3 regions of the Enhydrobacter sp. genome follow, and region 2 is predicted to be linked to each of the others. Evidence: predicted binding sites of a transcription regulator. Region 2 holds the regulator's gene; each other region holds the start of a gene.
The links. Region 2 encodes PhoB, which activates phosphate uptake and scavenging genes when phosphate is short. Its sites were predicted from a motif close to TGTCATNNANCTGTCAT; they were not measured.
Positions count from the first base shown of each region.

Region 1: a site for PhoB is predicted at 5,008-5,024, ahead of ugpB (sn-glycerol-3-phosphate ABC transporter substrate-binding protein UgpB). Genes of this name have one in related genera too.
Region 3: a site for PhoB is predicted at 7,695-7,711, ahead of OJF58_RS25475 (RNA degradosome polyphosphate kinase). Genes of this name have one in related genera too.

Region 1 is NZ_CP126889.1:2,431,500-2,441,150, reverse strand. Features, by position in the region: gene OJF58_RS12245 (polysaccharide biosynthesis/export family protein) at 1-607, opposite strand, end outside; gene OJF58_RS12240 (sn-glycerol-3-phosphate import ATP-binding protein UgpC) at 712-1,800, opposite strand; gene ugpE (sn-glycerol-3-phosphate ABC transporter permease UgpE) at 1,805-2,656, opposite strand; gene ugpA (sn-glycerol-3-phosphate ABC transporter permease UgpA) at 2,656-3,537, opposite strand; gene ugpB (sn-glycerol-3-phosphate ABC transporter substrate-binding protein UgpB) at 3,621-4,937, opposite strand; gene OJF58_RS12220 (glycerophosphodiester phosphodiesterase family protein) at 5,066-5,758, opposite strand; gene OJF58_RS12215 (SDR family oxidoreductase) at 5,811-6,575, shown strand; gene OJF58_RS12210 (sodium:proton antiporter) at 6,575-8,080, shown strand; partial or broken gene OJF58_RS12205 (peroxiredoxin) at 8,087-8,569, opposite strand; gene aliA (cyclohexanecarboxylate-CoA ligase) at 8,707-9,651, shown strand, end outside.
Region 2 is NZ_CP126889.1:1,713,321-1,722,971, forward strand. Features, by position in the region: gene OJF58_RS08640 (Bcr/CflA family multidrug efflux MFS transporter) at 1-197, opposite strand, end outside; gene moeB (molybdopterin-synthase adenylyltransferase MoeB) at 253-1,026, shown strand; gene OJF58_RS08650 (DsrE family protein) at 1,023-1,418, shown strand; gene OJF58_RS08655 (adenosine kinase) at 1,440-2,417, shown strand; gene OJF58_RS08660 (AmpG family muropeptide MFS transporter) at 2,414-3,709, shown strand; gene phoB (phosphate regulon transcriptional regulator PhoB) at 3,868-4,602, opposite strand; gene phoU (phosphate signaling complex protein PhoU) at 4,605-5,318, opposite strand; gene pstB (phosphate ABC transporter ATP-binding protein PstB) at 5,343-6,164, opposite strand; gene pstA (phosphate ABC transporter permease PstA) at 6,161-7,012, opposite strand; gene pstC (phosphate ABC transporter permease subunit PstC) at 7,014-7,943, opposite strand; gene pstS (phosphate ABC transporter substrate-binding protein PstS) at 8,068-9,114, opposite strand; gene OJF58_RS08695 (ATP-binding protein) at 9,240-9,651, opposite strand, start outside.
Region 3 is NZ_CP126889.1:5,120,691-5,130,341, forward strand. Features, by position in the region: gene OJF58_RS25455 (sugar ABC transporter substrate-binding protein) at 1-697, opposite strand, end outside; gene aspS (aspartate--tRNA ligase) at 793-2,598, opposite strand; gene rnd (ribonuclease D) at 2,725-3,882, shown strand; gene OJF58_RS25470 (Ppx/GppA family phosphatase) at 3,896-5,401, opposite strand; gene OJF58_RS25475 (RNA degradosome polyphosphate kinase) at 5,474-7,633, opposite strand; gene OJF58_RS25480 (histidine phosphatase family protein) at 7,756-8,283, shown strand; gene OJF58_RS25485 (SDR family oxidoreductase) at 8,280-9,059, opposite strand; gene OJF58_RS25490 (DUF2147 domain-containing protein) at 9,071-9,535, opposite strand; gene OJF58_RS25495 (DnaA/Hda family protein) at 9,532-9,651, opposite strand, start outside.

The DNA of each region.
Region 1 (9,651 bases), 720 kb from region 2:
GCGCCGCCCCGGGCGGGGTCACGCCGCCGGCGCGGTTGATGGCATCGACGACCGTGCGCAAGCCCTCGCCCATCGACAGACGGCCGGGGTTCCTCACGTTGCCCGACACCATGACGGTGTTGGTGCGGTCGGCGACGAACTCGGCGATCACCTGCGGTTGCTTCGCCTTGCCCGCCAGGCGGGTCTCGATCTCGCGTTCGATCTGACGCAGATCGAGGCCTGCGACCCTGACCGTGCCGACAAACGGCACCTCGATCGTGCCGGCCGGGCTGACGATCTGGTTGCCGAGATCGGAGGCAACGGGATTGCTGACCGTCGGGAAGATGCCGCCCGCATAGCGCTCGAAAATCCGCACCCGCAGAACGTCGCCCGGCGAGGCGGTGAGGCGCTTGCCCGCGGACAGGCTCTCGGTGGCCGAGCTGGCGTTGCCCGTCGACGAGCGATAGGCGACGACCGTGGTCGGGGTGAGATCGATGACGTCGAACGGAAATGCCTCGGTGCTGCCGGCCTTGGCGCCGTTCATCCAGGGGCCGTCACCGGGAACGGCCTGGCAGCCGGCAATGACGGCGCCAAGCCCCAGGACCCCCAGCCAGGTCCGAATCGTCAATCCATAGCTCCGTCGCGAAAGTCGGGACTCCGCCATCGGCCCCTCTTACCGTCAGGGCGCGGAACCGACGAGTCCTTTGTATCCTGCCGCGATGCGACCTGGCGTCAGGCGTCGGCCAGCCGCCGACCGCTTTGCGGGTCGAAGAGATGCACCTGGCCGGGATCGATCGAGAAGCGGCGCTTTTCGCCCGGCTGGGCCAGCACGTGGCCGTCCTGCCTGACCGTCACCAGCTCCCGCGCGACGGCGAAGCGGCCGTGCAGCAGGGTGTCCGCGCCCAGCGGCTCGGCGAGCTCGATCTCGAGTTCCAGCGGACCGTCGGCGTCGGGCTGCAGGTGCTCGGGCCGCAGCCCCACTGCCACCGCCGTGCCTGCGGACGCGGCGGGCGGGCGTCCGAGCGGCAGGACATGCCGCCCCGGGCCGGCTCCCGCGAGCTCGACGGTGCGGCCGCCTTCGCCGACCTTGGCGGCGAGGAAGTTCATGGCCGGCGATCCGATGAAGCCCGCGACGAACACCGACGAGGGCCGCTCGTAGACCTCCATCGGCGTGCCGATCTGGTCGGCGACGCCGGCATTCATCACGATCAGCCGGTCGGCGAGCGTCATCGCTTCGACCTGGTCATGGGTGACGTAGACCGATGTGACGCCCAGCTCCCGCTGCAGGCGCTTGATCTCGAGCCGCATCTGCACGCGCAGCTTGGCATCGAGGTTGGAAAGCGGCTCGTCGAACAGGAAGACCGCCGGCTCGCGGACGATGGCGCGGCCCATGGCGACGCGCTGACGCTGGCCGCCGGAGAGCTGGCGCGGCCGGCGATCGAGCAGCTTGTCCAGTTCCAGCGTCCTCGCCGCCTTGCGCACGCGCGCATCGATGTCGTCCTTGGAAAGCCGCCGGATCTTGAGCCCGTAAGCCATGTTCTCGTACACGCTCATATGCGGATAGAGCGCATAGTTCTGGAACACCATGGCGATGTCGCGGTCCTTGGGCTCGAGCTCGTTGACGACACGCTCGCCAATCGCCACTTCGCCGGCCGTGATCCGTTCGAGACCCGCGATCATGCGCAGCAAGGTCGACTTGCCGCAGCCCGAGGGCCCGACGATGACGATGAACTCGCCGTCGGCGATCTCCATGTCGATGCCGTGGATGACCTCGAGCTTGTCGTAGCTTTTCTTGACGCCGCGCAGATGGACTTGCGCCATGGGGCTACTTCTCCGTTTCGACGAGGCCGCGCACGAACAGGCGCTGCATGAACATCACCACCAGGACCGGCGGCAGCATGGCCAGCATCGCCATGGCCATCAGCAAGTTCCATGACGGCGTGGCGTCCACCACGTTGGCCTGGCGCGAGACGTTCATCACGATGGTGTAGAAGCTCTCCTGCGTCGTGATGAGCAGCGGCCAGAGATACTGGTTCCAGCCGTAGATGAACTGGATGACGAACAGCGCCGCGATCGACGTGCGGCTCATCGGCAGCAGGATGTCCCAGAAGAAGCGCATCGGCGAGGCGCCGTCGACGCGCGCCGCCTCGGTGAGCTCGTCGGGAACGCTGAGGAAGAACTGGCGGAACAGGAAGGTCGCGGTCGCCGAGGCGATCACCGGGATGATGAGGCCGGAATACGAATTGAGCATGCCGAGCCGCGCCACGACGCCGTAGGTCGGCACGATGCGCACTTCCACCGGCAGCATCAGGGTGACGAAGATCATCCAGAAGAAGGTCATCCGCAGCGGAAAGCGGAAATAGACGATGGCGAAGGCGGAGATGATCGAGATCAGGATCTTCCCGATCGCCACGCCGAGCGCCATGATGAGGCTGTTGGTGAGCGTGACGTAGAGCGGGACGGTGCCGGGCCGGCTCTTGTAGCCTTCGAGCAGCACGTCCCGGTAATTCTCGATCAGATGCGTGCCGGGCAATAGCGGCACCGGCGATTGCAGCATCGTGACCTGGTCGTGGGTCGACGCGACGAAGGTCATCCAGACCGGGAAGGCGATGATGACCGCCCCCACGATCACGATGAGATGCCGGACAAATGTGAGCCAGGGCCGGTTCTCGACCATCAGTAGTGCACCCGGCGCTCGATGAAGCGGAACTGCACGAAGGTGAGCAGAATCATCAGTGCCATCAGGATCACCGACTGCGCCGAGGAACCGCCCAGATCCTGGCCGCGGAACCCGTCGTTCCAGACCTTGTAGACGAGGATGTTGGTGGCCTGGCCCGGCCCGCCCTGGGTCAGCGAGGCGATCACGCCGAAAGTGCCGATGAGCGCATAGAGCGTGTTGATGACCAGCAGGAAGAAGCCCGTCGGCGACAGCAGCGGGAAGGTGATGTCCCAGAACCGCCGCGCCGGACCCGCGCCATCAATGGCGGCCGCCTCGATCAGCGATCTGGGGATCGACTGCAGACCGGCGAGAAAGAACAGGAAATTGTAGCTCAACTGACTCCAGACCGAGGCGATCACCACCAGCAGAAGGGCCTGATCGCCGTTCATGACGTAGTTGAAGTCGACGCCGATCCCGTGGAGCAGCCAGACGACGATGCCGACCGAGGGATTGAACAGGAAGCCCCACAGCACGCCGGCAACGGCCGGCGCCACGGCGTAGGGCCAGATCAGGATCGTCTTGTAGATCGCAGCACCGCGCACGATCCGATCGGCCATGACGGCGAGCAGGAGCGACACCGCCAGGCCGATCGACGCAACGAGGGCGGTGAAGATCAGCGTGAGCCGCACCGAATCGTAGTAGTTCGGGTCGGTGAGCAGACTGGTGAAATTGGCGAACCAGACGAACTTGGAGTTCCCGCCGAACGCATCCTCGACCAGCACCGACTGCCACATCGCCTGGGCGGACGGCCAGAAGAAGAAGATCAGTGTGATGATCATCTGCGGCGCCACCAGAAGATAGGGCAGCCACCGCTCGTTGAAGACGACGCGCTTTTCCATGCGGGCGCTGTGAGCCTTTGGAGCCCCTCACCCGGCCTCTCCCCCATCACGGGGGAGAGGAGCACGAGGGGACGTCCCGACCTTTACTTGTTCGCCGCGTCGAACTTGCGTAGCAATTCGTTGCCGCGCTTGACCGCCTCGTCGAGGGCGGACTTGGCATCCTTCTTGCCCGACCACACGGCCTCGAGCTCCTCGTCCTCGACGTCGCGGATCTGCACGAAGTTGCCGATGCGCAGCCCCCTCGAGTTCGCGGTCGGCGGATTGAGGGTGAGTTCCTTCACGGCGACGTCGCGGCCCGGGAACTTCTTGTAGAAGCCCGATTCCTGGGTGAGCTTGTACGCTGCGAGGGTGATCGGAACGTAACCCGTCTCCTGGTGCCATTTGGCCTGCACCGGCGGGCTCGACAGGAAGTTGAGGAATTTGGCCACGCCCTTGTACTCCGCCTTGGGCCGGCCCTTCAGGACCCAGAGCGTCGCGCCGCCAATGATCGAGTTCTGCGGCTTGGCGATGACGTCGGGCGAGTAGGGCATCATGCCGATGCCGACATTCTCGGCGCCCAGCGCTTTCTGGATGGCCGAAGCCGAGCCCGACGAGGCGATGTGCATGGCGCACTCGCCCGAGGTGAACAGCGCCGTAGACTTGCCCTCGCGGCCGCCATAGACCATGCGCTTGTCCTTGACCCAGTCGGCCAGCATCCCGATGAACTTGATGCGCGCGGGGTCATTGAACTTGAGCTCGATGTCGGTGCCGCCGAAGCCGTTCTCCTTGGTGGCGAAGGGCAGATTGTGCCAGGCGCCGTAATTCTCGATCAGGGTCCACGTCTGCCATTGCGGCGTGAACCCGCACTTGACGCCCGAGGCGACCAGCTTCTTGCCGTCCTCGCCCACCTCTTCCCAGGTCACCGGCGCCTTGTCGGGATCGAGGCCCGCCTTCTTGAACTCCTCCTTGTTCCAGTAGAAGACCGGCGTGGACGAGTTGAACGGCATCGAAAGCAGCTTGCCGTCGGTCGTCGAGTAGTAGGAGTAGACCGGCCCGATGAACGACTTGGGATCGAACGGCTCCTTCTCGTCCGCCATGAGCTGGTAGACCGGATAGACCGCGCCCTTGGCCGCCATCATGCTGGCCGTGCCGACCTCGAACACCTGCACGATGTCCGGCCCCTGCTTGGCGCGGAAGGCCGCGACGGCGGCGGTCAGGGTCTCCGTGTAGGAACCCTTGTAGACCGGGATTACCTTGTAGTCCTTCTGCGAGCTGTTGAACTGCTCGGCCAGCGCATTGACCGTCTCGCCCAGGTTGCCGCCCATGGCGTGCCACCACTGGATTTCGGTCTGTGCGGCGGCGCCCTGCGCGCTCGCCAGGACGGCGACGGCGGCAACGGACGACAGCAGAATACGTGACATGATCTCGATACCTCCCAAAAGGGCCCCATCCCTGTATCGACGGGGCATGAGACTGCGATGTGTCTGATTTGTTTCAGTCTTGTGACAGTCCACCAAGACTGCTGTGCGAACGCAACCCCCAAAATGCATCAATCCAGCGCTGCGACGATGGCGTCCGGCGTATCGGTGATGACGCACTGCGCGCCCATGCCGACGAGCGCTTTCGCCACATCGCCGTTGTTGATCGTATAGACACCGAGCAGATAGCCCGCCTTGCGCACTTCGACCGCGCGCGGCGCCGTCAGCTTCTTGCCGTTGGCATTGACGCCGACGGCGGTCACGGCTTCGGCACGACCGCGCCAATCGTCCTCCAGCACGTCGATCAGGATGGCCCGCGCGAATTCGGGCGCCGTCTCGCGGGCGGCCACAAGGGACGCGTCCTTGAAGCTCGAAAGCAGGGGCGCCGGCAGGGCAGCCGGCCAGCGCCGCCGCAAGACCTCGACGACGACGCGGGCGGTCTCCGCTTCGCGGCCCTCGCAGGGCTTGATCTCGACATTGCAGCCGAGACCCAGCTCGCGCAGGCAGTCGATGGCCGCCTCGAACGTCGGCACGCCCTGCGGCAGATCGCCCGCTTTCGTTTGGGCCACCAGCCGGTCGACCCCTGTCGTCCGTTTGAGCGAGGCATCATGCATCAGGATCGGCACGCCGTCGGCGGTCAGCTTGACGTCGGTCTCGACCCAGGTCGCCCCGCGGCGCCTGGCCTCGCGGAAGGAGTCCAGCGTGTTTTCCGCGGCATAGGCGGCCGCGCCGCGATGGCCGATCACTTTGGGCAGTTGCAGCATTCCCCCGTCCAACGCTAATTCGGGCGAGCCCAATAGCCGACTGTGCCGCCCCATGTCGACCTTTCCCGATCAGTTCCGCCTCGACGGCCGCACCGCCCTGGTGACCGGCTCCGCTCGTGGCCTGGGCTGGGAGATGGCGCGCGGTCTCGCCGAGGCCGGCGCGCGCGTGCTGCTGCATGGCCGGTCGGCCGATCGCCTGGAACCACGCCTTGCCGAGCTGCGGGCAGCCGGCTTCGACGCGGAGGGACTCGCCTTCGACATGGCCGACCGGGAAGCGATGCGCGAGGCCATCGCCGGGGCCAGCCGGATTGACGTCCTGGTGCACAATGTGGGCGAGCGCGATCGACGGCTCTTCACCGAGATCACTTCGGAGGATTTCGCCCGCCTGGTCGATATCGATCTCTCGGCCGCCCATGCCCTCGTCAAGGTGGTCGTCCCGGCGATGCTGGATCAGGGATGGGGACGGCTGATCCTGGTCGCCTCGATCGTGGCCGACCTCGCCGTCCCGGGCGCGGTGTCGTATGTCGCGGCAAAGGGCGGGCTCACGGCGCTGGCCCGCGCGCTGGCGGCCGAGCTCGGCGCCACGGGCATCACTGCCAACGCCCTCTCGCCCGGCTTCTTCGCAACCGAGACCAACGCCCGGCTGATCGCCTCGCCGCAAGGCGAGAAGCAGCGCGATCGCTGTCCCGCGAAGCGCTGGGCGGATCCGAAGGAAATCGCCGGGGCGGCGATCTTCCTCGCCTCGCCCGCCGCGTCCTACGTCAATGGCCACACTCTGGTCGTCGATGGCGGCGTGTCCGCCACCTATCTCGCCTGATGCACGGCTTCGAATCGACCCGCGACGCGGTGAGCCAGGGCCTGGTCGCCGTCATCCTGGTGGCGGTGTTCGCTGGCCTCGCGGCTGACCGCGTGCACCGCGTGCTGGTGCCGATCGGCGCCGTGGCGCTCGTCTGGCTGATCTCCTACTTCACGCCGTTCAGGCTGGTCTCCTTCGAGACGGCGATGGCGGCCATCGACCTCAACGTCATCCTGCTGCTGTTCTCGATGATGGCACTGGTGGGCGTGCTCAAGACCACCAATGTCTTTCCCTGGGCGGTCGACCGGCTGCTCGAACGATCGCGCGGCAATCCCAGCCGGGCGGCGCGGCTCATCATCTGGTTCACCGGCGTCCTGTCGGCCATCCTCGACAACGTCACGACGGTGATCTTCGCCTATCCCATGGCGGCCGAGATGGCGCGCCGGCTTCGCATCGACGGCTCGGCCTTTTTCCTGCCCATGGTGATGGCGGCCAATATCGGCGGCACGGCGACGCTGATCGGCGATCCGCCCAACGTGCTGATCGGCGCCGACCCGCGCAGCGGGCTTTCCTTCATGGATTTCATCGACAACCTCACCGTGCCCTGCACGGCGATGATGGTGGTGCTGGTCTGGTTCAGCCGGCGCTACTACGGTCCCGACATCGGCCCGAGAGCCGACCGCGACCACGACGCTGCCGCGACGCCGACCGGCGCCCGGCTCACCAATGTGCCCCTGCTGCGCACCACTTGCTGGGTGACCGCGGCGATCTTCGCCGGCTTCATGACCCATTCGCTGACCGGGATGCCGGTATCGGTGCCGGCGGTGATCGGCATCGCCGTCATCCTGTTCGCCCAGGACTACTACTACCTGCGCGAGCACCGGCCGACGCCGGACGAGCGTCAGCATGGTGTGCTGGCGATCCTGGAGAAGGACATCGAGTGGCCGACGCTCGCTTTCTTTCTCTTCCTGTTCGTGCTGGTGGGTGCGGCCGTCGCGACCGGGCTGATCGACTCGCTGGCCCTTGGGCTGGGATGGGCGATCGAGGCGATCGGCAACGGTCTGGGGCTCTCGCCGCAGGCTACGCTGCTGGTTGCCGCCCTGGTCGTGCTCTGGGTGTCGGGCTTCCTGTCGGCGGTGATCGACAACATCCCTTACACCGCCGTCACCATCCCGCTGATCGCGAGCCTCCTGCAGAAGCTCGACGCCGGGCCGCAGGGCCAGGTGCTGTGGTGGGCCTTGGCGCTGGGGGCGTGCCTGGGCGGCAACGGCACCCTGATCGGCGCCTCGGCGAACGTCACCGTCACCGGCCTCGCCGAGAAGGACGGCAAGCGCATCTCCTTCAACGAGTTTACCGCCTTCGGCGCCCGCGTGACCGCGATCACGCTGTTGATATCGTCGGCCTATATCGCGCTGTGGCTCTATGTCGGATCGGCGATCGTGAACGCCGTCGGCGCCGGAGCGCTCGTCCTGATGGCGGCACTGCCGCGCCTTCTCAGGAAGAGCGCTCCGGCCCCGAAGGCCTGACCCGCCTCAGAGGTGCTTGAGCACGTTCTCGGCCGTCGAGACCTCGAAAGCGCCCGGCTTCTCCACGAACAGGTCCTTGATGATCCCGCCCTCGACGATCATGGCGTAGCGCTGGCTGCGCGTGCCGAGACCGTTGCGGGAGGCATCGAGGGTGAGCCCCATGGCGTGGGTGAACTCGGCATTGCCGTCCGACAGCATCAGGATCTTGTCGCCGACCTTCTGGTCCTTGCCCCAGGCACCCATCACGAACGGGTCGTTGACTGCGATACAGGCCACCGTATCCACGCCCTTCGCCTTGATCGCGTCGACGTTGGCCAGAAAACCTGGCACATGCTTGGCGCTTCAAGTCGGGGTGAAGGCCCCCGGGAGCGCGAAGGCCACGACCTTCTTGCCGGCCGCGAACAGTTCCTCGGTGGAGACGGGCTTGGGTCCCTCGGGCCCCATGGTGCGCAATGTCGCGCTGGGCACCTTGTCGCCGACTTTCGCCATAGGCAGCACTCCCTTGGTTCGCTTTCTCGGAATCGCCTTCTCGAAATCTATGAAAGCCTCCGGTCCTTGTCTATCGGATCGGTTCGGCCGACCATCCGCGAAGAACAGCCTGAAAAGGCAAGGCAAGGGAGGAAGCCATGGAGTTCGATGCCGTCCTCTTTCCGCCGCGTCGCGCGGCGATGGTCGAAAAGGGATTCTGGCGGGACCGCACGATCAACGACGACCTCGACGACTGTCTGAAACAACGGCCGGACAAGGAGGCCGTCACCGCCATTTCGATCGATCGAGGCGAAACGCGGCGGCTTACGTATCGCGAACTCGCGCGCCTTTCGGATCGCCTCGCCGCCAGCCTTGCGAGGCTCGGAGTCGAGCGCAACGACGTGGTCTCCGCCCAGTTGCCGAACTGGTGGGAGTTCACGGTCGCCTATCTTGCCTGCGCGCGGACCGGTGCGGTGTTCAATCCGCTGATGCCGATCTTCCGCGAGCGCGAGCTCGGCTTCATGCTGAAGCACGCACGGAGCAAGGTCGTGATCGTGCCCAAGCGATTCCGCGGCCATGACTACGAGTCGATGATCGGTGCTCTTCGGCCCGCCCTGCCGGATCTGCGGCACGTGCTGGTCATCGGCGGCAAGGGCGACAGCGATTTCGGCGCGCTGCTGCAAGGGAATCCGGACGAAACGACCGACGCACGGGCCGTCCCGGCGTTGAGGCGGCCGGCGCCGGACGAGATCACCGAGATCATCTACACATCGGGCACCACGGGCGAGCCGAAAGGCGTGATGCATTCCTCGAACTCGCTCACGGCCAATATCATCCCCTATGCCGAACGTCTTCATCTCGGCGCCGGCGACGTCGTTTTGATGGCCTCGCCGATGGCGCACCAGACGGGCTTCCTGTACGGCCTCTTCATGCCGATCACGCTGGGCGCCCGGGCCGTGCTGCAGGACATCTGGGATCCCCGCAAGGCCGTGGAAACCATCCGCCACGAGGGCGCCACCTTCACCATGGCCTCCACGCCCTTCCTGACCGACCTCGCCAACGTGGTGGCGGAAACGGGTCTGGCCGTACCGACGCTCAGGACT
Region 2 (9,651 bases):
GCGATCATGAAGGCCGACAGGGTGAGCTGGATGTCGCCCACGCTCGCCTTCAGGTCGCTCTCGATGACCGGCAGGGCCGGCAGATACATGTCGATCGACAGCGGTGTGAAGGCGGACAGCAGGGCGAGCACGGCCAGCAGCACCGGCGTCAGTGCCGGCCTGGTCTCGGCGGCGGAGGAATCGGAAAGGGCCGTCATCGGGGGCGTCGCTGTAGCAGCCATTGGGCCCCCTGCACCATGCTATAAGCGGACCATGACGGTGCTACCCGATATGACCGAGGCGCAGATCAGGCGCTACGCGCGCCATATCGTGCTGCCCGAGATCGGCGGCACGGGGCAGTCGCGGCTGATCGCGGCCAAGGTGCTGGTAATCGGCGCCGGCGGCCTTGGCGCGCCCGCCCTGCAATATCTTGCCGCGGCGGGGATCGGCACGCTGGGCGTCATCGACGACGACACCGTCGATCTCTCGAACCTGCAGCGCCAGATCATCCACCGCACGGCCGATATCGGCCTTCCCAAGACCGAGAGCGCGCGGCGGGCGCTGGGCGAGATCAATCCCGAGGTCACGGTCCGCGCGCACCGGGAACGGCTGACGGCCGAGAATGTCGAGCGCATCGTCGCGGACTACGACGTGGTGGCCGATGGCAGCGACAACTTCGCCACGCGCTATCTCCTGAACGACGCATGCTATCGCCTGAGGAAGATCCTGGTTTCCGCCGCGATCCTTCGTTTCGACGGCCAGATCTCGACCTACAAGGCCTGGCAGGGAGAAAGTCACCCTTGCCTGCGCTGCATCTTCCCGGTTGCCCCCTCGGAGGAGTCGGTGCCGAGCTGCGCGCAAGCCGGCGTGCTCGGGGCGCTTGCCGGCACGCTCGGCGCCTTGCAGGCCACCGAGGTGGTGAAGGAGATCCTGGGCATAGGCCGTTCGCTGTCGGGCCGGCTCCTGACGTATGACGCGCTCGGCGCTGCATTCGACGAGATGACCGTCGCCAAGCGCCCCGATTGCCCGACCTGCGGCACGCGATGAAGAGTCCCGAGGGTGGCCTGTCCCTGATCGTGCGCTCGGGCGACTACGAGAGCGTGCACTATGCGCTGGCACTGGCGAGCGCGGCGCTCGCCGTCAACCGGCCGGCCGTGCTGTTCTTCACCATGAATGCGCTGCGTGCGCTTACCGGGCCGCCGCCGGGCCTTGCCGGCTGGGGGCGCGACGCCCTGATGCGCGAGCGCGGCGTCGGCGACTTCGAGACGCTTCTGCAGGCCTGCATCGAGCTTGGCGGGCGCTTCATCGTATGCGAGATGGGGCTGCGCGCGCTCGGCATCGAGCGGGCCGAATTGCGGGCCGACATTCCTTTCACCGTTGCCGGCATCGTGACCTTGCTCGAGGAAACGAGGCCCGGCATGCATTTGCTGACTCTCTAGCCCTGCCTTTCCGGAGATCTCATGACATCTGCTGCCTTCGACGTGCTGGGAATCGGCAATGCCATTGTCGACGTCATCAGCCATGCCGACGACGCCTTTCTCGTGAAGCATGCGCTGAACAAGGGCGGCATGACGCTGATCGACGAGGCACGCGCCGAGTCCCTCTATGCCTCCATGGCGCCCGCCGTCGAGATCTCGGGCGGCTCGTGCGGCAACACCATGGCGGGCGTGGCCTCGTTCGGCGGCAAGGGCGCCTACATCGGCAAGGTGCGCAACGACCAGCTCGGCGCGGTGTTCGCGCACGACCTGCGGGCGACTGGCGTCGCCTTCGACACGCCGGTGGCGACGGCCGGACCGGCCACGGCGCGTTGCCTGATCCTGGTGACGCCCGACGCGCAACGCACGATGAACACCTATCTCGGCGCCTGCACCGGGCTCGGCCCGGCCGACATCGATCCCAGGCTCGTGGGCGCCGCGCAGGTGACCTACGTCGAAGGCTATCTGTGGGACGCGCCGGAAGCGAAGAAGGCCGTGCTCAAGGCGTTCGATGCCGCCCATGCCGCCGGCCGGCTGGTCTCGATCACGCTCTCCGATGCCTTCTGCGTCGACCGCTATCGCGAGGAGTTCCGGGTGCTGATCCGCGACAAGGTCGACATCCTGTTCGGCAACGAGAGCGAGATCAAATCGCTCTACCAGGTCCGGAGCTTCGAGGCGGCGGTCGAGGCCACGCGCAAGGAAGCCAAGGTCGCCGCCCTGACGCGCAGCGAAAAAGGCTCGGTCGTGATCAAGGGCGGCGAGACCCATGCCGTTCCGGCGGCGCCGGTCGCGAAAGTGGTCGACACCACCGGCGCGGGCGACCTCTATGCCGCGGGCTTCCTGCATGGCTTCACCCGCGGCAAGCCGCTCGCCGAATGCGCCCGCCTGGGCGGCATTGCGGCCGCCGAGATCATCTCCCATGTCGGCGCACGGCCGGAAAAGCCGCTGCGGGAGCTCGTTTGAGCCTTTCCGTCCCCGTACGGTCGGCCTGGAAACGCTGGGCCAGGGCGGCCGAAGTCTATCGCGACCGCCGGCAGCTCATCATCCTGTTGATGGGCTTTTCGAGCGGCATGCCGTTCCTGCTCTCGGGCTCGGTGCTGTCGTACTGGATGAGCCAGGTCGGCGTGGACCTCACGACCATCGGCATCTTCGCGCTGGTCGGCGTTCCCTACGCCTTCAAGTTCGCCTGGGCGCCGCTCGTCGACCGGATGCCCCTGCCGTTGCTCGACCGCTGGCTCGGGCGCCGGCGGAGCTGGATGCTCGCCGCCCAGATCGGCATCCTGCTGGCGACCCTGCTGCTGGGATGGAGCGATCCGGTCGCGAGGCCATGGTTCACCGCCTTCGCCGCCGTCACGATCGCCTTCCTGTCGGCGACGCAGGATATCGCCATCGACGCCTATCGCATCGAGATCCTGCACGACGAAGAGCAGGGCGCCGGCTCGGCGACCACCCAGCTCGGCTATCGCATCGCCCTGTGGATCGTCAGCGCGATGTCGCAGCTGCTGCCGAGCGTCATGCCCTGGTCGACCGTGCTGAGCCTGATCGCCGTTCTCGCGGTCGTCGGCGTGGCAACCACGTTCTGGGCCGACGAACCGGTTTCCAAACGACCGATCATCCATTCCACCGGCGAATGGCTCAACGAGTCGGTCGTGCGCCCGTTCGCCGAATTCTTCGCCTATCGCGGCTGGTTCGTCATCCTGCTCTTCGCCCTGCTCTACAAGTACGGCGACGCCCTGGGCGGCAGCATCACGCTGCCGTTCTTCGACCAGATGGGTTTCTCGGGGCCGGAGATATTCGGCGTGAGCAAGAGCTTCGGCGTCGCGGCGACGATCGTGGGCGGCCTGGCCGGCGGCCTTCTCGTGGCGCGCTACGGGCTGTTCAAGGCGCTGTTCATCGCCGGCATCCTGCAGGCGGTCACCAACCTTCTCTTCTCCTGGCAGGCCCAAGCGGGACACGACATCATCGTGCTGACGATCGCCATCACCGCCGACAACTTCACAGGCGCCCTGGGCGGCGTCGCCTTCATCGCCTACCTGTCGAGCCTCTGCACCGCCGGCATGGCGGGCACCCAATATGCGCTCCTGACATCGCTGATGGCCTTCGGCCGCACCGTCCTGTCCGCCGGCGGGGGCTGGCTGGCCACCGAAACGGGCTGGACGGTGTTCTGGATGCTGACCACCCTCATGGCGATCCCCGGCCTGCTGCTGCTGCTCTGGCTATGGCACGCGGCCGGAAAAGAAACCCCTCCTTCGTGATCGAAGGAGGGGCAAGTGAGGCTTCGGCGACGGCGTGACCGTCCCGGGGGAACCAGCCCGTTCCGCAGCGGGGCGTGGGGACGATGCCGGCGCGGAACGAGCAAGGATCACTTACCGATGCGAGGCTACAGGATCGTGACCGGGGTTGTGGAAAACCGTCAGGCCCGGGCATCGAGCGCATAGCCCGCGGCGCGCACGGTGCGGATCACGTCGGCGCTGTTGCTGCCGTTCAGCGCGATGCGCAGGCGGCGGATATGGACGTCGACGGTGCGCGCCTCGACATAGACGTCCTTGCCCCACACCGCATCGAGAAGCTGCTCGCGCGAGAACACGCGGCCGGGATGCTCCATGAAATGGCGCAGCAGCCGGAACTCGGTCGGCCCGAGATGGATCGGCTTGCCGCCGCGCGTGACGCGATGGGCGACGAGATCCATGACGATATCGGCGTAGCTCAGCGCCTCGTCGGCGAGCGCGGGCCGGATGCGCCGCAGCACGGCCCGGATGCGCGCCACCAGCTCGGTCGGCGAGAACGGCTTGGCGACATAGTCGTCGGCGCCGGCGTCGAGGCCGCGCACGCGATCGCCCTCCTCGCCGCGCGCCGTCAGCATGATGATCGGCAGATTGGCCGTTGCGGTCTGGCGGCGGAGCTGGCGGCAGACCTCGATGCCCGACATCAAGGGCAGCATCCAGTCGAGCAGGACGAGATCGGGCGTGTCCTCCCGCACCGATGCCAATGCTTCCTCGCCGTCATGGGCGACGGAAACCGCGAAGCCCGCCTGCTCGAGGTTGTAGCGCAGCAGCTCGACGAGCGCGCTCTCGTCCTCGACGACCAGCACGCGCGGCTTCACCGAGGAGGTCTGCGTCTCGCGGCGCGAAGGCGCGGTGGCGGCCATGCTCATGACGAGGCATCAGTGGCGTAGAGCGCGCCGCTGCCCTTGCGCCGCGTCTCGGCGAAGTTCTGGCCGGTGCTGCGGAAGTTCACCAGCTCGGCGATGTTGGTGACATGATCGCCGGCGCGCTCGATGTTCTTGGCCATGAACATGAGATGGGTGCAGGCGGTGATGGTGCGCGGATCCTCCATCATGTAGGTGAGGAGCTCGCGGAACAGCCCGGTGTAGACCTGGTCGATCTCCTCGTCGCGGTTCCACACGTCACGCGCCTTGGCGACATCTTCGTCGGCAAAAGCGTCGAGCACATCCTTGAGCGCGGTGCGCACCAGCCGGCCGAGGCGGTCGATGCCGGCGACGGCGGCGGCCGGCGCTGTTCCCTGGGCGAGCACGATGCTGCGCTTGGCGGTGTTCTTGGCGTAGTCGGCGATACGCTCGAGCGCGGCCGCGATCTTGATCGATGACAGCACCATGCGCAGATCGACCGCCATGGGCTGGCGCAGCGCGAGCAGCTTCACCGTCTGCTCCTGCACCGCGACATCGAGCGCGTCCACCCGCGCGTCGTCGGCGATCACCTCCTCGGCAACCGCCGTGTCGCCCTCGCGCACGGCTTCCAGCGCCCGCGCGAACTGGCTCTCCGTCAGGCCGCCCATCTCGTTGATCGTGGCGTTGAGCCGCTCCAGCTCCTGATCGAAGCGCTTCAGAATGTGGTCGTTCGCCATATCGAGGCTCCTTGCGCGAATCCGTCAGCCGAACCGGCCGGTGATATAGGCCTGCGTGCGCTTGTCGGCCGGCGCCGTGAAGATCTTCTCGGTGACATCGAACTCGATCAGCTCGCCGAGATACATGAAGGCGGTGAAGTCGGAGACGCGGGCCGCCTGCTGCATGTTGTGGGTGACGATGATGATCGTGTAGTCCTGCTTCAGCTCGTCGATCAGCTCCTCGATCTTGGCGGTCGAGATCGGGTCGAGCGCCGAGCAAGGCTCGTCGAACAGGATGACCTCGGGTTTCACCGCGACGGTGCGGGCAATGCAGAGCCGCTGCTGCTGGCCGCCGGACAAGCCGAGACCGGAAGCGCCAAGCTTGTCCTTCACCTCGTCCCACAGCGCAGCGCGGCGCAGGGCGTGCTCGACGCGCGCGTCGAGTGCCGCCCGCGGCAGCCTCTCGTAAAGCCTGATGCCGAAGGCGATGTTCTCGTAGATCGACATCGGAAACGGCGTCGGCTTCTGGAACACCATGCCGATACGGGCGCGCAGCAGGTTGATGTCCACGCCGGCATCGAGCAGGTTCTCGCCGTCGAACATCACCTCGCCGGTGGCGCGCTGGCCGGGATAGAGGTCGTACATGCGGTTGAGCACCCTGAGCAGCGTGGACTTGCCGCAGCCCGAGGGGCCGATGAAGGCCGTGGTCTTGTTGGCATAGAGCGAGAGATCGATGCCCTTGAGCGCGCGGGCATCGCCGTAGAAGAACTCGAGATTGCGGATCGCGACCTTCTCGGCGAGGCCAGCGGCGTTGATGGCGGCGCGATCGGCCGCCGGTGCGGGCGCGTTGGAGGAAGCGACGTTCATGTCTTTCTCGCGGTGAGAGAGCGGGCGAAGATGCTGAGCGCCAGCACCGTGACCGTGATCAGAAGCGCGCCCGTCCAGGCGAGCCTCTGCCACTCCTCGTAAGGCGACAGCGCGAACTGGAAGATGACGACCGGCAGGCTCGGCATCGGTGCGTTCATGTCGACCGTGAAGAACTGGTTGTTGAGCGCGGTGAACAGAAGCGGCGCCGTCTCGCCGCTGATGCGGGCGATGGCGAGCAGGATGCCGGTGACGATGCCGGCGCGCGCGGCGCGATAGGCGATGCGTACGATCATGTGCGACCGCGGCAGGCCGATCGAGGCGGCCGCCTCGCGCAGCGTGTCGGGCACCAGCCGCAGCATGTCCTCGGTGGTGCGCACCACGACGGGGATCACGATCACCGCCAGCGCCACCGCGCCGGCATAGCCCGAGAAGTGGCCCATCGGGGCCACCATGACCTCGTAGATGAAAAGACCGATCACGATCGACGGGGCGCTCAGCAGGATGTCGTTGATGAAGCGCACGACCGTGGCAAGCTTCTCGTGCCGCCCGTATTCGGCCATGTAAGTGCCCGCCAGGATGCCGATCGGCGTGCCGATCGCGATCGCCAGCGCCGTCATGGCGATGCTGCCGACAATGGCGTTCAGCAGGCCGCCCTCCGAGCCGGGCGGCGGTGTGTTCCGGGTGACGACGTCGAGCGACAGGCCGCCCACGCCGTGGAAGAGCAAGACGGCCAGGATCAGCACGAGCCAGCCGAGGCCGAACGCGGTCGCCGCATAGGCGAAGCCCTGGGCCACCGTGTTGCGCAGGCGGCGACGGGCATAGAGCGCGTTCAGGCGTTCCGTCGCCATGCTAGAGCCCCTGATTCTGGAGCCGCAGCAGCAGGTAGCGCGCGGCGGCCAGCACGATGAAGGTGATCGCGAACAGGATCAGGCCGAGGGCAATCAGCGACGATGTGTAGAGGTCGCCCACGGCCTCGGTGAACTCGTTGGCGATCGACGCCGAGATGGTCGTGCCCGGCGCGAGGATCGAGGCGGAGACGCTGTGTGCGTTGCCGATCACGAAGGTGACCGCCATGGTCTCGCCGAGGGCGCGGCCCAGGCCCAGCATGACGCCGCCGATCACGCCGACCCGGGTGTAGGGCAGGACGACGTGCTTGAAGACTTCCCAGGTCGTGCAGCCGAGGCCGTAGGTTGCCTCCTTCAGCACCGCCGGCACCGCCTCGAAGACGTCGCGCGAGATCGCGGTGACGAAGGGCAGCACCATGATCGCCAGAATGAAGCCCGCCGTCAGCATTCCGATGCCGTAGGGAGGGCCGGCGAACACGTCCTGCAGGCCGGGCACCCCGTCGAAGGTGTCGATCAGGAACGGCTGGATGTGCCTCTGCACGAAGGGCGCAAACACGAACAGGCCCCAGATGCCGTAGATGATGCTGGGAATGCCGGCCAGCAGCTCGATGGCGATGGCGATCGGGCGCCGCAGCCAGAGCGGGCAGAGCTCGGTCAGGAAAAAGGCGATCATCAGGCCGACCGGCACCGCGATCACCAAGGCGATGAACGAGGTGACCAGCGTGCCGTAGACCGGCGCCAAGGCGCCGAATTTTTCCGTGACCGGGTTCCAGACTTGCGTGATGACGAAGCCGATGCCGAACGCCCTGAAGGCAGGCACCGAGCCGATGACGAGGGCCAGGATGACGCCGCTCAGCAGCGCCAGGACCGCGAACACCGCGAGGCGCGTGAGGTGCCGGAAGGCAATGTCGGTCGTCCGCAGCCTGCCCAGCATGGCCGCCCGCGTCGAGGCGGCGCGGGCCGTCATATCGGTTTCGTTCAATGCCACTTCCGACACTCTACGCTCCCTCGCGTGCGCGGAAAGGGCGCCGGCCGTCATGGCGGGGGCCCCGAAGCCTTCAGTGCGTCATCGTGAACAGCGGCTTGCCGCTGCCGTCCTTGATATCGGTGGACCACATCTTCTCGATATCGGCGACGACGTTGGCGGGCATCGGCACGTAGTCGAGTTCCTTCGCCATCGCCTGGCCCTTGGTGTAGGCCCAGGCGAAGAACTTCAGCGCCTCGCCGGTGGCGGCCGCATCCGACGGCTGCTTGTACAGCAGGATCCAGGTGGCGGCGGTCATCGGCCACGACGCATCGCCCGGCTGGTTGGCCAGGATCACGCCGTAGCCCGGCTGGGATTTCCAGTCGGCACTGGCGGCGGCCGCCTGGAACGCCTCCGATGTCGGCGCGACGGTCTTGCCGGCCTTGTTCACCATCCTCGTGAAGGTGAGCTTGTTCTGCTTGGCGTACGCATATTCGACATAGCCGATCGAGCCCTTGGTCTGGCCGACATTGTTGGCCACGCCCTCGTTGCCCTTGGCGCCGATGCCGGCCGGCCACTGGACGGCCGTGCTGGTGCCGACCTTCGACTTCCATTCCGGGCTCACGTCGGCCAGATAGTGGGTGAAGTTGTAGGTCGTGCCCGATCCGTCCGAGCGATGCACCAGCGCGATGGCTGTCGACGGCAGCTTGGCGTCGGGATTGAGCTTCGCGATCGCCGGGTCGTTCCACTTCTTGATCTCGCCGAGATAGATGCCGGCAAGCGTCGGGCCGTCCAGCACGAGGTCGCCCGGCTTCACGCCCTCGAGGTTGACGACCGGAACGATGCCGCCCATCACCATCGGGAACTGGGCGAGCCCCGCCTGATCGAGATCCTTGCCGGAGAGCGGCGCATCGGACGCGCCGAACGTCACCGTCCTGGCCTTGATCTGCTTGATGCCGCCGCCCGAGCCGATGGACTGGTAGTTGAGCCCGATGCCGGTCTCCTTCTTGTAGGCGTCCGCCCATTTGGCATAGATCGGATAGGGGAAGGTGGCGCCGGCGCCGGAAATGTCGGCGGCGAGGGCCGCCGACGCCGTCGCCACGAGCGCGGCCGCGGTCAGGGCAATCCTGGTGAATCTCACGAGTTCTCTCCTTTGTTCGAGTCGAACGCGACTGCACTAGGAGGCTCAGGTCACTCTCTTATGAAAGTTGTGTGACAGATCAATGACAGCCGCGCCGACCTCCTGGGGGCAGATCGAGGAACGGTCTACGGGTTCCGGGTCGCTGCCGGCAGCGTAACGGTAAAGGTCGAACCCCTGCCCGGCGTGCTCTGGATATCGAGCCGGCCGCGATGACGGTTCATCACGTGCTTGACGATGGCGAGCCCGAGCCCCGTTCCGCCAAGCTGACGCGAACGGGCATTGTCCACGCGGTAAAAACGCTCCGTGAGCCGCGGCAGATGCGCTGGCGGAATGCCTTCGCCTTCGTCGCTGACCGCAACCGAAACCCGGTCCTCCCCGGCCGGGCGCGCCGCCACCCGCACGGTCGTCGAAGGCCTGGTGTATTTGATGGCGTTGTCGATCAGGTTCTGGAACACGATCGTGAGCTCGTCATGGTCCCCGACCGCGCGCGGCAAGGCCGGATCGACGGAGAGCTCGACCGCGACCTGGCGCGAGGCG
Region 3 (9,651 bases), 2.0 Mb from region 2:
CGATCTTCGGATACTTGGTGAGATAGGTTTCCCACAACCGCGCCGTCTTGGATACGTCCCAGTCGGCCGGCTGGGTGTCGAGCACCTTGATGTCGGGATACCGCTTGACCACCGACTCGAACCCCCTCGCGCGGCCCTGCGCGCCGGTGTGGCCGAGGGCGCCCTGCGTCATGATGATATTGCCCTTGCCGCCGAGCTTGGTGACCAGCGCCTGGGTGACGGAGGCGCCCATGAACTCATTGTCGGGGGCGAGGAAGGCATGGACGTTGATCTTGTCCAGGGGTGCGATCAGCGTATCCATGTCGATCACGGGGATGCCGGCATCGATCATCTTCTGCACCGGCTGGGTGAGCGTGCCGATGCCGAACGCCTGGATCGCGACGAAGTCCCACTTCTGGGAGGCCATGTTGTCGATCGCCGCGCGCTGCTTCACGGCATCGAGCTGGCCGTCGAACCAGGTGACCTCGACGTTGAACAGCTTGCCCCAATACTCGGCTGCAGACTTGCCCTGGGCGCACCACGTCGCCTGCAGGCCGGCATTGGAAAAAGCAGCCTTGAGAGGCTTCTCCGAGCGTCCGGCCGCGATGCCGGCCGCCATGGCCGGGCTGATCCCGAAGACGCCGAGCGCCGCTGCCGCGCCGCCCGCCGAGGCGACAGTGAGAAAATCACGCCGGCCCTTGCCCAATGTGTCCGTCATCGCTTCCTCCTTGATCGACCGGTCGTGCGCCGGCATTCGCCAAAGTTTGGCAGCGAGCGTAAGGAGCGGCAAGCGCCGCTCTCGCAGGACGGCGGCTATTCCTTCTTCGGTTGCGGCAGCTTGAGTGCAATGTGCAGCTCGCGCAGCTTCTCGGCCGGCACCTCGGTCGGCGCGTCCATCATCAGATCGACCGCCTGCTGGTTCATCGGGAAGGTGATCACCTCGCGGATGTTGGGCTCGTCGGCCAGCAGCATCACGATGCGATCCACGCCGGGCGCGGCGCCGCCGTGCGGCGGCGCACCGTACTTGAAGGCGTTCAGCATGCCGCCGAAGCGATGCTCGACCTCCTCGCGGCTGTAGCCCGCGATCCCGAAGGCCTTGTACATGATCTCCGGCCTGTGGTTGCGGATCGCCCCCGAGCAGAGCTCGATGCCGTTGCAGACGATGTCGTACTGCCACGCCTTGATGGTGAGCGGATCCTGCGTCTCGAGCGCCTCCAGCCCGCCCTGGGGCATCGAGAAGGGATTGTGGCTGAAGTCGATCTTCTTCAGCTTGTCGTCGTACTCGAACATCGGGAAGTCGACGATCCAGCAGAAGCGGAACTCGTCTTCCGCGATCACGCCCAGCTCCTGGCCGATCTTGCCACGGGCCTGGCCGGCGAACTTCCAGGCCGCCTCCGGCTGGTCGGCGACGAAGAAGATCGCGTCGCCGTCCTCGGCGCCGGTCAGCGACTTCAACTTCTCCAGCCGCTCGCCGGCCACGAACTTGGCGATCGGGCCCTTCCCGGCGCCGCTCTCGAGCACGACGTAGCCGAGACCCGGCTTGCCCTCGCCCTGGGCCCAGCCGTTCAGCTTGTCGAAGAAGCTGCGCGGATGGCCCGCGGCGTTGGGGGCGCGGATGGCGCGAACGACGCCGCCCTTGGCGACGATGCCGGCGAACACCTTGAAGTCGGAGCCGGCGAACACCTCGCCGACGTCGGAGATCCTGAGCGGATTGCGCAGGTCCGGCTTGTCGGTGCCGTAGGTCAGCAACGCCTCGGCATAGGGAATGCGCGGGAACGGCAGCGGCGTCACCTTGCGCGGCATGTCGCGGTCGAACGAGGCGAATTCCTGGAACACGCCGCCCAGCACCGGCTCGATCGCGGCAAACACGTCCTCTTGGGTGACGAAGCTCATCTCGAAGTCGAGCTGGTAGAATTCACCCGGCGCGCGGTCGGCCCGCGCATCCTCGTCGCGAAAGCAGGGCGCGATCTGGAAATAGCGGTCGAAGCCCGACACCATCAGGAGCTGCTTGAACATCTGCGGCGCCTGCGGCAGCGCGTAGAACTTGCCGGGATGAAGGCGGCTCGGGACGAGGTAGGAGCGCGCGCCCTCGGGACTGTCGGCGGTCAGGATCGGCGTCTGGAACTCGGTGAAGCCCTGCTCGATCATGCGCCGCCGCAGGCTCGCGATCACCTGGCTGCGCAGCATGATGTTGCGATGCAGCTTGTCCTTGCGCAGGTCGAGGAAGCGGTACTTGAGCCGCAGCTCCTCCGGCGTCGTGTCGTTCTCCTGATAGACCGGAATGGGCAGCGGCTCGGCCATCGACTGGACGATCATCTCCCCGGCGTCGAGCTCGACCTCGCCGGTCGCCAGGCGCGGGTTCACGGTGGCCCTGTCGCGGGCCACGACCTTGCCGCTGACGGTGATCACGCTCTCGTTGCGGACGGCCTCGGCGCTCTTGAAAACCGGGCTCGACGCATCGACCACGATCTGGGTGACGCCGTAGTGATCGCGCAGGTCGATGAACAGCAGATGGCCATGGTCGCGCTTGCGCTGGACCCAGCCCGAGAGGCGAGCCGTCTGGCCGACATGCTCCAGCCGCAATTGGCCGCAGGTGTGGGTTCTGTAAACGGAAGACATCACGGATATTCCGGGCTTTAACGGGGCGGCAAAAGGCACGGTTCGCCGTGTCAAGTCAAGCGATCGGGCCTTTCCGTGTGCGGCAACTTTGCCCCGGGGCGCGGCGGGGTCTATAGATCGTCCCCAATGAAGCTCATCACCACGACGGACGAGTTGGCGGCGTTCTGCAAGCCCCTGGCGGATGCCGAATTCGTCACCGTCGACACCGAGTTCATGCGCGAGCGCACCTACTGGCCCAGGCTTTGCCTGGCTCAGGTGGCGGGCCCGGAAGACGCTGCGGCGATCGACGCGCTGGCGGCCGACATCGACCTGTCGCCGCTGGACGAGCTGATGGCCAATCCGAGGGTGCTCAAGGTCTTCCACGCCGCGCGGCAGGATATAGAGATCTTCTATCTGCGCATGACCCGCGTGCCGCAGCCCCTGTTCGACACCCAGGTCGCCGCGATGGTCTGTGGTCACGGCGAGGCGGCGTCCTACGAATCGCTGGCGACCAAGCTCGCCAAGGCCCGTATCGACAAATCGAGTCGCTTCACAGACTGGAGCCGTCGCCCGCTCAGCGAGCGACAGATCGCCTACGCCCTGTCCGACGTCACGCATCTCAGGGTGGTGTACGAGAAGCTGCGCCGGCAACTCGAAAAGAACGGCCGCCTGCCCTGGATCGCCGAGGAGATGGCGGTGCTGAACGATCCGGCCACCTATCGCGCCGATCCCGACCTCGCCTGGCGGCGGCTGAAGCCGCGCGGCGCCTCGCCGCGGCTTCTCGGCACCCTGAAGGAGGTCGCGGCCTGGCGCGAGCGCACCGCGCAGCGCATCGACATCCCGCGCCAGCGCCTCCTGCGCGACGAGCAGCTTCTGGAGATCGCGAGCCACGCCCCGAAGTCGGTCGAGGAGCTGGCCATGACGCGCGGGCTCGGCCGCAACTTCGCCGAAGGCTGGCAGGGCCGCGAGGTCCTCGAAGCTGTCGACAAGGCCCGCCGGATGCCGGAATCCGAGTTGCCCTCGCGCGACAAGCCGCCCGAGCAGCTCCGCGCCCCCGGCGCCGTGGTCGATCTCCTGCGCACGCTGCTGAGGCTCAAGGCCGAGCAGGCCGGCGTCGCCGCCCGCCTCGTCGCGAGCGCCGACGAGCTCGACCGCCTGGCCGCAGGCAAGCGCGACGTGCATGCCCTCACGGGCTGGCGGCACGAGATCTTCGGCCGCGACGCCATCGATCTCGTCGAAGGCCGCCTCGCCCTCGCCCTCGAGGGCGAGCACGCGAAGCTCCTGCCGGTGGAGAAGTCGAAGTAGGCGCGCGGCGCCCTCAGCCCGAGACGATCGCCGACTTGAGGTTGAAGGCTTCGGCCGCGCTTTCGAGACGGCGCGCGGTGACCTCGCCCAGGCTGCGCTTGAGCTGCCAGGGCACGACGAGCCGCAGGTCGCGCTCGGTGCGGCGCAGCGCGATCTGCGGCAGGAGGCCGGGCGCGCCACCGGAGAGGTTATAGGCGAGCCTGAGGCAGGCGCCGAGCCGGCGGGCGAAGGATCGGCTCTTGCCGTCGGTCAGCCTGAGCGCCGTGTCGAGCATGGCCGACCTCGGATCGCTCTTGTAACGGTAGGTGAGCGTCATCGCGAGCACGGCGCGCTCGCGATGGCTCATGCCGGGCGCCGGCAGATGGAGCACGCGCACATAGGCCTGCTCGGCGCGATAGTCGGGATGGTCGTTCCAGGAGATGTCGCTGAGGTGGCAGGCGGCCGTGCGCAGGATGCGCTCGACGTCGCTTTCGCCTGCGAAGACCGGCGTGAGCCAGTCGAAGATCTCCATGGGCGAGAGGTCGAAGCGCCGCCAGCCGGCCCCCTGCTCCTCGGCGAAGGCGATCAGCGGATGGCGCGCCTGCTCCTCGGCGCCGAGGCGCGAATAGTAGAAGCCTTCGCGCAAACCGAAGGCCGAGAAGACCACGTTGCGCGGCTTGAGCGCGGCCAGCAGCCGGTCGAGCGCGAGGCAGGCGAGCGGCAGCGTGTCGACGCGACGGCGCGACACGCCCGGCATCTTCTCCAGCGACTTGGGGCTCTGCACCGCGATCAGCCGCGCGACGGCGCGCACATCGTCGGCCGGAACGTCGTAATGATGGATGATGTGCAGGGGATAGCCCGCCTGCTCCATGTGCAGCCGCGCGAAGGAGCGCCAGGCGCCGCCGACCGCGTAGAAGGTCTTGCCCGTCTCCTCGCGCAGCCAGCGGACATTGTCGATGGCGTCGACCACGATCTTCTTGGGATCCCCCTTGCCCGACGACATCAGCCGGAGCGGCCCGATGGGCAAGGTGCTCGAGGCGCCGATGCGGTTGCCGCCCAATGCCACCAGCTCGAGGCTGCCGCCGCCCAGATCGCCCATCACACCCGCCGCGTCGGGCATGCCGCAGATCACGCCGTAGCCGGAATAGCGCGCCTCGTCCTGGCCGCTCACGACATGGGCCTTGATCTCCGGCCGGCGCTCGATCTCGCCCATGAAGTCGGCGCCGTCGGCGGCGTCGCGCACCGCCGCGGTCGCCAGGAGATCGAGCGACGTCACCTTCATGTTCTGGGCGAGCGTCACGAAGCGGTCGATATTGGCGAGCGCAAGCTCGACACCGGCGGCGTTGAGCCGGCCCGTGGCGTCGAGCCCGCGCGCCAGCCCGCACAGCACCTTCTCGTTGAAGACCGGCAGCGGTGCCCGGCTGGCGCGCTCGTAGACGACCAGTCGGATGGAATTGGAGCCGACGTCGATGATGGCGACGCGGCCCTCTCCGATGCCGCCGTCCCCGACCCGAGCGTGTGCGGTCTGTTGGCCGTCCATGCGCGCTCCGTCTAGCCGAAACCGGGTGGATTTGCAGCGACAAATACGGCCGGCTAGACGCCGCTTGCAGGATCAGGAACTGAGAACCAGCCGCGGCACGGCGCCGCTCAGCCGCATCGCGCTTCCCCGCCCGGAAAGCGAGGGATTCGTCATGAAATAGTGATGGGCGATGAAAGGTTCCTTGCCCGGCTGCGGGCGGACGTAGCTGCCGTCCGGCGTCATGAGCCAGCTCTGGCCGTCGTCCTTGAGATTGGCGACCATGATCTGATCGAGGACCTGCTCGTGGACGGTCGGGTTCTCGACCGGGCACAGGAGCTCGACCCGCCGGTCGAGATTGCGCGGCATCCAATCGGCCGACGAGATGAACACCTTGGCCTGCGCCGACGGCAGCGCCACGCCGGCGCCAAAGCACACGATGCGCGCATGTTCCAGGAAACGGCCGATCATGCTCTTGACGCGGATGTTCTCGCTCAGGCCCGGCACGCCCGGCCTGAGGCAGCAGATGCCGCGAACCACGAGATCGATCTGCACCCCCGCCTGCGAGGCGGCGTAGAGCCGGTCGATCAGCCGCGGATCGACGAGGGAATTGAGCTTGGCCCAGATCGCCGCCGGCTTGCCGGCCGCCGCGTTGGCGATCTCGTCGTCGATCAGACCGTAGAGGGTGGACCGAAGGGTGACGGGCGCGAAGGCGATCTTCTCCATCTTCTCCGGCCGCGCGTAGCCGGTCATGAAGTTGAAGAGGCGCGCGGCGTCACGGCCCATCGCCGGATCGCAGGTGAAGAACGAAAGATCGGTATAGATGCGCGCCGTGATCGGATGGTAGTTGCCGGTGCCGAAATGCACGTAGGTGCGGATCGATTGCGCCTCGCGGCGCACCACCATCGACACCTTGGCGTGCGTCTTGAGGTCGATGAAGCCGTAGACCACCTGCACGCCGGCGCGCTCCAGGTCGCGCGCCCAGCGGATATTGGCCTCCTCGTCGAAGCGCGCCTTGAGCTCGACCAGGGCGGTGACGGTCTTGCCCGCCTCGGCCGCGGCGATCAGCTCCTTCACGATCGGCGAATCGGCGGAGGTACGGTAGAGCGTCTGCTTGATCGCCACCACCGCCGGATCGCGCGCCGCCTGGCGCAGGAACTGCACCACCACGTCGAAGCTCTCGTAGGGGTGATGGACCACGATGTCCTTGGCGCGGATGGCCGCGAAGCAATCGCCGCCGAAGTCGCGGATGCGCTCGGGGAAGCGGGCGATATAGGGCACGAACTTGAGATCGGGCCGGTCGTCGACGATCACCGCCTTGACGTCGCCGATATTGAGCATGCGCTCGAGCTCGAAGATATGGACTGTGTGGCCCGCGATCTCGAGCTGGTCGAACAGGAAGCCCCGCAGCTCGGCCGGCATCGCCGCGTCGAGCGTGATCGAGATCAGGTCGCCGCGGCGCCGGCGCTTCAGCGCGCTCTCGTAGAGCAGGACCAGATCCTCCGACTCCTCGTTGATCTCGACGTCGCTGTCGCGGATCAGGCGGAAGAAGCCGCGCGCCATCACCTCGTAGCCGGGGAAAAGCCGCGGCAGGAAGATCGCGATCAGCTCCTCGAGCGGCAGGAAGCGGATCGCCGCGCCCGGCAGCCGCACGAAGCGGTCGACCTGCGACGGCAACGGCAGGAGTGCCATCAAGGGGCGCTTGTCGTCCTTGCGCTGCAGCTTCAGGAGGGCGGAGAATCCGCCGTTGGGAATGAAGGGGAACGGATGGGCGGGATCGATCGCGAGCGGCGTCAGGATCGGGAAGACCTGATCGATGAAGTACTGCTCGAGCCACACCCGCTCGCGCTCGACCAGCTCCGAGGCGTTGAGGACGGCGATGCCGGCGCCGCGCAGCTCGCCCTGCAGAGTGGCCCAGGCCTGCTGCTGCTCGGCCATCAGGATCGAGGCGCGCTCGCGGATGGCGGCGAGCTGCTCGGCCGGCGTGAGCCCGTCGTCGCTCAGCAATGTCGCCCGATTGGGCAGCATGTCGACGAGACCCGCCACCCGCACCATGTAGAACTCGTCGAGGTTGTCGGCCGAGATCGAGAGGAAGCGCACGCGCTCCAGCAGCGGATGGCGCGGATTGCTGGCCTCCTCGAGGACGCGCGTGTTGAAGGCGAGCCACGACAGCTCGCGGTTGATGAAGCGCCGCGGGCTGTCCGCCGTGATGACGGAGATCTGCTCGTCGCGCGCGGAGGCGTTGAGGGCGTCCATGGCTCGCCGGGGGCCGGTCCGTTGCTGTTTGCCTTATGCACAGAGACGGTAACGCCACCACATGACGGTGTCATGGCAATTAGCTAGTCTTTTGTTTCAAAAGGATTTTTCGAGACAATTCCGTGAAGACCCTGCTCCTCCTGCGCCATGCCAAGTCGGCTTGGGGCCATCCGGGACTGGCCGATCATGACCGTCCGTTGAACGACCGGGGCGAGCGGGCGGCCGAGCTGATGGCCGGCCATATCGCGCGCAAATGTCCCCGGCCCGATCTCATTCTCTGCTCCACGGCGGTGCGGACGCGGCAGACGCTGGCGCCGCTGGTCCACCGGTTGGGTACGCCGGCCCCGCCGATTGCCTTGGAGAAAGGTCTCTATCTCGCCTCCGAGGCCGCCCTGCTGGCGCGGCTGCGGGCCCTGCCGGACGAGGTCGGCACGGTGCTGCTGATCGGCCACAACGAGGGGATCGGCCAGCTCGCGGAGGCCTTGGCCGGCCGAGGCCCGCCGCTTCTGCTCAAGGCGCTGTGGCAGAAGTTCCCGACCGGCGCCCTGGCGGTCCTCCACAGCCGCATCGAGCGCTGGTCCGATCTTTCCGCAGGAGCGACGGAGCTGATCGCCTTCGTGCGCCCGCGCGAGCTCGAAGGCGACGGTTAGTACGTGCCCGGGTACTGGCCGCCGTCCAGCAGCAGGTTCTGGCCGGTGATGTAGCCGGCATGGGCGCTGCAGAGAAATGCGCAGGCCGCGCCGAATTCGTCGGGCGTGCCGAAGCGCCCCGCCGGATGGACCGCCTCGCCGGCCTTGTACTCGTCCTCGTAGCTCCTGCCGCTCTTCGCGGCGCGGGTCCGGTAGGTTCCGCGCAGCCGGTCGGTCGCGAACTGCCCGGGCAGCAGGCCGTTGATGGTGACGCCGTGCTTCACCGTGACCCGCGCCACGCCCGCCACGAAGCCGGTCAGGCCGGAGCGCGCGCCGTTGCTGAGACCCAGGATATCGATCGGCGCCTTCACCGAGCTCGAGGTGATGTTCACGATGCGCCCGAAGCGCCGCTTCATCATGCCGTCGACCGTCGCCTTGATGAACTCGATCGGCGTCAGCATGTTGGCGTCGATCGCCTTGATCCAGTCGTCGCGCGTCCAGTCGCGGAAATCGCCGGGCGGCGGCCCGCCGGCGTTGTTGACCACGATGTCCGGCTCGGGACAGGCCGCCAGCACCTGCTTGCGGCCGGCCTCGGTCGTGACGTCGACCGCGACCGGCGTCACCTTCACGCCGGTCTTCTTGCGGATCTCCTCGGCCGTCGCCTCGAGCTCGGTCTTGGTGCGGGCATTGATCACGAGGTCGACGCCCTCCTGCGCCAGCGCCATCGCGCAGCCCTTGCCCAGCCCCTTGCTCGCCGCGCAGACGATCGCCTTGCGGCCCCTGATTCCCATATCCATCGCTTCACTCCCTATCGGTCGACTCGCGTCCATACCTGCGTCTCGCCGAACATGGGCGAGCCGACATAGCCGCGCAGGCGCAGCCTGCCATCCGGCTGCAGGTTGATGTTGGCGTTGTAGATCTTGCCGTTCTCTCCATTGTAGATCCGGCCGTCCTCGTAGGCATTGGGGTCCGAGGTCTTCCTGAATCCCCAGATCAGCGGCATGCCGATCACCTTGCGGCTGCGCAGCGCCGGGTCGGCATTGCGATAGTCGGTCGCCATGTCGGGCGCCACGACCTTGCCGTCCGGACCCTTGGGATCGATCAGCCCGACGATATAGCCGCAGATCGGCCCGCTCGCCGCGTCCGTGCATGGCGCGATACGTACCTTGGCGACGCCCGAGGCGGTGAGCCAGGTGCCCATGACCGAAGGTGCCTGCGCCGAGGCATTGACAGCCGCCGTGCAGAGCACCGCCGCGAGTGCGACCCTTTTCATGTCTTCCCCCCCTCTGCCGGCGGCCAGGCCGCCGACAATTCCGCAAGAACATCGGCGGCGAGCCGGCGATCGATCTCGCGGCTTTCGACCAGCGCCCGGCGATCCAGCGCCGCCAC